3 regions of the Nitrosomonas sp. ANs5 genome follow, and region 1 is predicted to be linked to each of the others. Evidence: predicted binding sites of a transcription regulator. Region 1 holds the regulator's gene; each other region holds the start of a gene.
The links. Region 1 encodes sigma-54, which starts transcription at its own class of promoters, with help from an activator protein. Its sites were predicted from a motif close to TGGCACNNTTCCTGCT; they were not measured.

Region 1 (2,259 bases):
GAGTGATGTCGACATGATTACCTGTGAGATTTAAATTCATTCTTTCTCCTTATTTTAGAGGATCGGTTTTAAGATAACCTAGGAGGCTGTCCGAGAATAGACTGATCTACTGCGGACGAGCCTGATTGGCCGGATTTTACGATCCTTTTCGTTAAATAGAACGACTATTCGCCTCAAATGATCGAAAAATCCCACTCAACCAGCCTCGCCCTCGCTACGATCGCTATTCTCGGACAGCCTCCTAGAGTGCCTTGCGTAAATTAGTCGGGGGAATATGCATGAACTCCCGATATTTTGCAACCGTGCGGCGGGCGACCACGATGCCCTGTTGAGCGAGTATCCGCGAGATCTGGCCATCATTGAGTGGCTTTCTCTGATCTTCGTTCTGTATCAATTGTTTAATTAAGCCACGTATGGCGATAGCTGAACAGGTCTCGCCGGATTCCGTGCTGACATGGCTGCCAAAAAAGTACTTGAGTTCGAAGATACCATGGGGGGTTCGCATAAATTTCTGATTGGTGACACGGGAAATGGTTGATTCATGTAAACCCAAAGTTTCTGCGATTTCACGCATGACCAGCGGCCGAATGGCTATTTCACCATGTTCCAGGAATGCTTGCTGCCGGTTGACGATTGCCTGGCTGACCCGGAGTATGGTCTCAAGCCGTTGATGGATGTTTCTGATGAGCCAGCGTGCCTCTTTCAACTGGCCCATTAAAGGCTGAGTCGTCTCGTCCCGGTGATGTTTCAGGATGCGCGCATATAAATGGTTGATGTGGATGCGCGGGACCGAATCCGGGTTGAGCCGCACGGCCCAGTTGTTGTTGAGTTTGGCCACAATCACATCGGGTGTGATGTAGCGCGCCGTGCTTGTATTGAAACATGCGCCTGGCCTAGGATTCAGCCGTGTAATCAGCTGCTGGATCGATTGCAGGCAGGTCTCGTCACAGTCCAAAACTTTTTTGAGCTGGCGAAAGTTCTTGGCCGCGAGGCTTTCGAGGTGTTCACTGACCAGTTCGAGCGCCTCTTTGCGGAAAGGCGTATTTTCAGGCAGCGCGTGCAGCTGCAGCATCAGGCATTCTTTGAGGTCGCGCGCGCCCACTCCCGGTGGATCGAGTTGCTGGACATATTCGAGCGCTGCCTGCCAATCCTCAATACCGATTCCCAGTTCAGCCTCAAGCATATGGGTTAGCTCATCCAGATCCTGGGTCAGATAGCCCTCTTCATCCAGGCTGTCGATCAATAAACCGGCAATTTTCTTCTTTCGTTCAGACAGCTGACTTAAACTGATTTGCAGCAAAAGGTGTTCCCGCAGACTGGTGGGTTTTGCTGCCAGTTGTGAAAAATCCGAGTCACCTTCTTCATCATCAGCCATATCGAAACGGGGTTCCTGACTGCTATACGCCTGTTCATCGAGCTGATCGATCAAAGTGTCGGTATTCTCACTCATGGCGGGCGTATCGGGCGATGCAGCAGAATCGGAGGAAAGCATCGAAGTGAAACTATCCAAAAAATTGCCGGCTTCGAACTCGTCACGGACGTTTCCGTCATCAAATTCCAACAACGGGTTTTCCTGCACGATCTGAGCGATTTCCTGGCTGAGCTCAAGCGTTGACAACTGCAACAATCGAATCGACTGCTGCAGTTGCGGGGTCAGCGTAAGACCAGTAGACAGTTTGAGCTGAAGAGCAGGTTTCGTATTCATGAAAAACAGTCAAGCTCCTGAATGTGAAAGCATTTCCACTTGTCAAAGCCGGAAATTTTCTCCTAAATAGACTTCCCGGACACGCGCATCGGCGATGAGTGCATTGGGTTCGCCGCTGGAAAGCACGGTCCCGTTGCTGATGATATAGGCACGATCACAAATTCCCAGTGTTTCCCGTACATTGTGATCGGTGATCAAGACACCGATGCCGCGCGTCTTGAGGAACCGGATGACCCGCTGAATATCGATGACAGCGATTGGATCCACCCCCGCAAAAGGTTCATCAAGCAAAATAAAGCTCGGCTGGGAAGCCAGCGCCCGGGCAATTTCCACGCGCCGTCGCTCCCCGCCCGATAAACTGATGCCGCTGCTTTCTCGTAAATGACTGATGTGCAGATCATGCAACAAATTATCCAGTTGCTGTTGGATATCTTCTTTTTTCAGGCGTTGCAATTCCAGAACTGCCAGAATATTGTCTTCGACGGAAAGTCGGCGAAAAACAGAAGCTTCCTGGGGGAGATAACTCAAACCCAAGTGTGCGCGCTTATGGATCG
Region 2 (2,259 bases), on a different contig from region 1:
CACAGGACACCGAAATGCTCGTGGCAGAGGCTCGGCGCCACGAACACGGTGAAGGTGTTCCCCAAGACAGAGAGAAAGCACTGGAATTGTATTGCCGCGCCGCGCAACGGGGTTCAGCCGAGGGACAATACGCGCTGGGATGGATGTACGCCAACGGCCGGGGCGTTGAACGCGACGACAACATCGCCGCACAGTTACTCACCATGGCAGCCGCCCAGGAGTATCTTCCCGCAAAAAAACTGCTGCAATTCATTCCGCCGCCGGATGAAACAAAAACACATTTCCCCGATTGCTGGCAAACATACCTCCACCGACCAACCAAAGAATTTTATGTCAGCCAGCCTGTCTTCGCATTGGTACAAAAATTAGCCCCCCAGTACCAAATCGATCCCTATTTGGTACTGGCAGTCATTTCCGTAGAATCGGCCTTCAATACACAAGCAGTCTCTTCTAAAAACGCACAGGGGCTGATGCAGCTCATTCCCGCCACAGCGGAAAGATTTCAGGTCAAAGATGCATTCGACCCGGAGGAAAACATCAAGGGCGGCATGGCTTACTTAAGATGGCTACTGGCCTTTTTCCAAGGCGATGTCGCGTTAGTGGCCGCCGCATACAATGCCGGAGAAGGCGCCGTGGAAAAACATGGCGGTGTCCCACCCTACCCGGAAACCGTCGACTACGTCAAAAAGATTCTTGGCCGCTACCAGAAAACCACCCATCCCTACCAGCCTGAAGCCACCAACAGAACTGCTTTTATTTTCACTCGCGCCGATCATTGAAGGCGGCTCGACCATAAATCAGGCCGGTATTTTGCACATTTGATCAGGCAGCATCGCACACCGACCTGATGTGTGCGCAGATGAATTTCCCAAAACAGCTCTCCGGTCACACCCTCTCACGACACCACCACAATCCAGAAAGATTAGGCAGCCCGAGCATGCAGGCCACTCCGCAGCCGCGCCAGACAGAAAATCACTTCGGACAGAAGACAAGATAATCTGTCTCCTTTATGAGACAAATAAAACACAAATAGAACAACCAGTTAGAAACTGTAAGTGATTTTTGTCACAAATACGACGACAAAAATTGTCGACACCCTCTAAAAATCTTTATAACACACTGATTAAACATCATTTATATTATTGGCACGAATATTGCTTATATTCCACCAGCGTTTCAATTTATAACTGATCTTTACCTACACTACTGCTTATATATGCAGAACTTTATAGACTGACATGCATTTGATTCGGACAAATAATCTATGAGGAATCGCTACCCATGCAGACCATGAACCAACCTCAGCTAGGAGCTTCAAGAAAAGCCCTTCAAGAAACATACCCGATACAAGATCAATATTCCTCTAATTACTTGGCCTTTGAAAGAGCTGCAGACCCCCTTCCCACTCTGCAATATCGCCCATCGCAAAACTGGATACACCCCACAGATCGAGCGGCCCAGACAGATTGTTTATTGCAAACTGATAGCTACAGCATTCATCTGGTAAGCACGCTCAAGCAACGCATCAAAGCCAGCACTCTCATCAAGCGCATGTACGCCTCTCGCGGCTACCAGACTGACAGTGCGTCAGTCTTCTCCGCAATCCCTTTTCAGTACACTTTCGAAGCACGCTGTGGGCAGCGAATCATTGGCACATTGACTTTAACCATAGATAGCAACAATGGATTGCTTGCCGATACACTTTATCAATCCGAACTAGACCAATTCCGTGAACAGGGACACAAGCCATGTGAAGTATCAAAATTAGCCTTCGCTCCCAACAGCAGCTCCAAGGAAATCTTTGCAGCCTTGTTTCACATTGCCTATCTCTACGCACACGTACTGCATGATGCACAGGATGCTTTTATTGAAATCAATCCACGCCATATGTCTTTTTACCGGCGCATGCTGGGCTTCTGCCAAATTGGACAACAACAAACCTGCCCCCGGGTCAATGCCCCAGCAGTACTACTTCATTTGGATTTGGAATACATGGGCGCGCAAATTACCGCCATGGCAGGACAACTCAGACAGAGGGAAAAAAGCATATACCCCCTCTTTCTCACACGAAGCGAAGAAGAGGGAGTTATTCAGAGAATGCAGCCAGAAAAAACAATCACACACACGCAACGTAAGTGCAACACTGATACTCGATTATCGCTGGCTAGAACATGATCACAGACGCGCCTGCTGCATTTATTCAGCAGCAAAAGGGGCTTGACAATCTTCAAGACACATCAGATCGCGCAACTCGTTATT
Region 3 (2,259 bases), on a different contig from region 1:
CGTTTCTGCAATACGGAAAAAGGTCTGTCCATCTGCTGTAGCAGAGGATGATCGGGTCCGATCTGAACAATCTCGATATCCCGACCTTTATCGACTGGAACGAGGCAATCCTGGCTTACCGGTTGTTGGGTAATGTAATATTTATGCAGTATCAGCTTCTTGAAACTGATCTGGTATAACAATCGATCGAAAATATAGAGCAGCGTGTCCTTGGTCCCCAGTTCGCTCGACGTTTTCTTTATCCTGTAAAACATTTGATTCATATTATTACCTTGGATCGGGGCTGTCAGCCGGCGAGCTTTGGCGACAGCCTGTAATTTCTACTCACCCAACCGACGACGGATTATTCCCGGCCGCATGTATCGACTGGAAATGTTTGGAAGCATACGCCATTTTTGCTATGGCCTGACTTCAACACTGCCATCTGCGCGCGCGATCCCACTGATGATCCGGCCGGCCGGGTTGCGTACCTGTACCATTTCTCCACTCGCGGCTGAGGTCAGCGCATCGCCTTCGGTGCTGACTGTGAATCCCAAGCCGGTCACGATCAGCTGAACCTTCTGGCCGCGCGTAATGACGTGCGGGGCGCGCAGGTGTCGCTGGCGCAAGGGCTGGCCGGCAGCGATCGAACTGGTTGCCATTTTACCTGCCGCTTGTCCGGCATCGCTGAGTATATCTTGCGGCAAGCGCACCAGATCGGCTTCATGCATGCTTATATCGTCGCTACCCAAAAGCTTGCCCTTGCGAATCGGCCGGGTTGCATGCGCGATGGGAGCGATGACCTCGATTTCGACCGGCACATAAAGCGTCCAACTGGATGCATCCTGGCAACGCACACCGACCGAGAATCTTCCCCATACTCGTCCGCCGGCCGGCAGGAAGGTTTCGAGCTGTTGGCAGGGCTGATGGGTGCGGCGTGAATCAAGCCTGCTGGACTTGATAATCACCCTGCCGGGTAAGTCACGTCCCTGCTCATGGACGAAAGCTTCCACCGCTTCGAGAATCGCGCTGACCGGTGAGGGATTGCTGGCATGCACCAGCACGGGCGTCAATAAACAGAAAAGACCCCATAGCAGGGGGAGGGTTTTAATCATATTGGGTTGAGCATCCAGGTTGTTGCCCCGGGCGCAGGGTAATTTTTGCCGGTAGCGGCAATTTTTGCCGCCTGCCCTGCATGGTAGTGCCGTGGCCGGTAAGTTAAAGCCGGAACTGAAACAGGTTACCGGGTTTGTTCCGGCAATTGAGCATATATTATCGTCAATAAATTCTGGCATGGTTCATGCTTGAGATAAGAGTGACGATCTCGTAGGAGTCATTCATGATCAACAAGCTAGACAATACCCTGAATTTTCATCACAAGGCCCTCAATGTGCGGGCAGCCAGGCAGGAACTGCTGGCCGGCAATATCGCCAATGCCGATACGCCCGGTTTCAAGGCGCGGGATGTCAAATTTGCGCAAGCCTTGCAGCATGTGCTTTCGTCGAATCCTGCCCAGCAAGGCTTGACGACCACATCCCCACGGCATATCAATCCCGTCGGCTACCGATCGATCGGTACTACCCAGGCGCAGTATCGCGTGCCGCAGCAGCCCAGTATCGATGGCAATACCGTCGATATGGATACCGAGCGGATGCAGTTCGCCGACAATTCCATCCAGTACGACGCCGGGCTGACTTTTATCAATAATCAGATCCGGGTCTTGTTATCCGCCATCAGAGAAGGAAACGTTTAATCATGTCGCTATTCAGTGTCTTCGATATTTCGGGCTCGGCCATGGCCGCCCAGTCGCAACGGCTCAACGTGGTGGCCAGCAATCTGGCCAACGCGGACAGCGTGACCAATTCATCAGGTGAACCCTATCGCGCCCGGCAGGTGGTATTCAGCACCCTTAATACCTCGGCCAAACTGGCCAAGGGTGTCAAGGTCGCCGGCGTGGTCCATGATCCGTCACCGATGAAGGTGGCCTATAACCCCAAGCATCCCATGGCGGATGACAATGGCTATGTCACCACCCCCAACGTCAATGTGGTGGATGAAATGGTCAACATGATGTCGGCTTCGCGTTCCTACCAGAACAGCGTCGACATGATGAATACGACTAAGACATTGTTGCAGAAATCACTTTCAATCGGTCAATAAGGGAGTCAGGCATGACCCAGGTAGATCAAGCAAATTCCAGTATTTCCCAGCTGCTGGCCTCGCATGGCGGCAGCATCCAGAGCGCGCGCAAAAGCGAGGAAGATCCCCAGGAGCGGTTTC

Region 2: ABTW62_RS06500 (N-acyl amino acid synthase FeeM domain-containing protein) is a predicted target of sigma-54. The motif match lies at 1,144-1,159, and genes of this name have one in related genera.
Region 3: flgB (flagellar basal body rod protein FlgB) is a predicted target of sigma-54. The motif match lies at 1,269-1,284, and genes of this name have one in related genera.

What each region holds. Positions count from the first base shown of each region.
Region 1 covers NZ_JBEUDO010000014.1:29,724-31,982, reverse strand. The annotation lists gene hpf (ribosome hibernation-promoting factor, HPF/YfiA family) at 1-40, opposite strand, end outside; gene ABTW62_RS05275 (RNA polymerase factor sigma-54) at 242-1,705, opposite strand; gene lptB (LPS export ABC transporter ATP-binding protein) at 1,748-2,259, opposite strand, start outside.
Region 2 covers NZ_JBEUDO010000019.1:24,139-26,397, reverse strand. The annotation lists gene ABTW62_RS06505 (transglycosylase SLT domain-containing protein) at 1-779, shown strand, start outside; gene ABTW62_RS06500 (N-acyl amino acid synthase FeeM domain-containing protein) at 1,282-2,175, shown strand; gene ABTW62_RS06495 (pectin acetylesterase-family hydrolase) at 2,197-2,259, opposite strand, start outside.
Region 3 covers NZ_JBEUDO010000002.1:23,462-25,720, reverse strand. The annotation lists gene ABTW62_RS00745 (hypothetical protein) at 1-263, opposite strand, end outside; gene flgA (flagellar basal body P-ring formation chaperone FlgA) at 399-1,094, opposite strand; gene flgB (flagellar basal body rod protein FlgB) at 1,319-1,732, shown strand; gene flgC (flagellar basal body rod protein FlgC) at 1,735-2,139, shown strand; gene ABTW62_RS00725 (flagellar hook assembly protein FlgD) at 2,151-2,259, shown strand, end outside.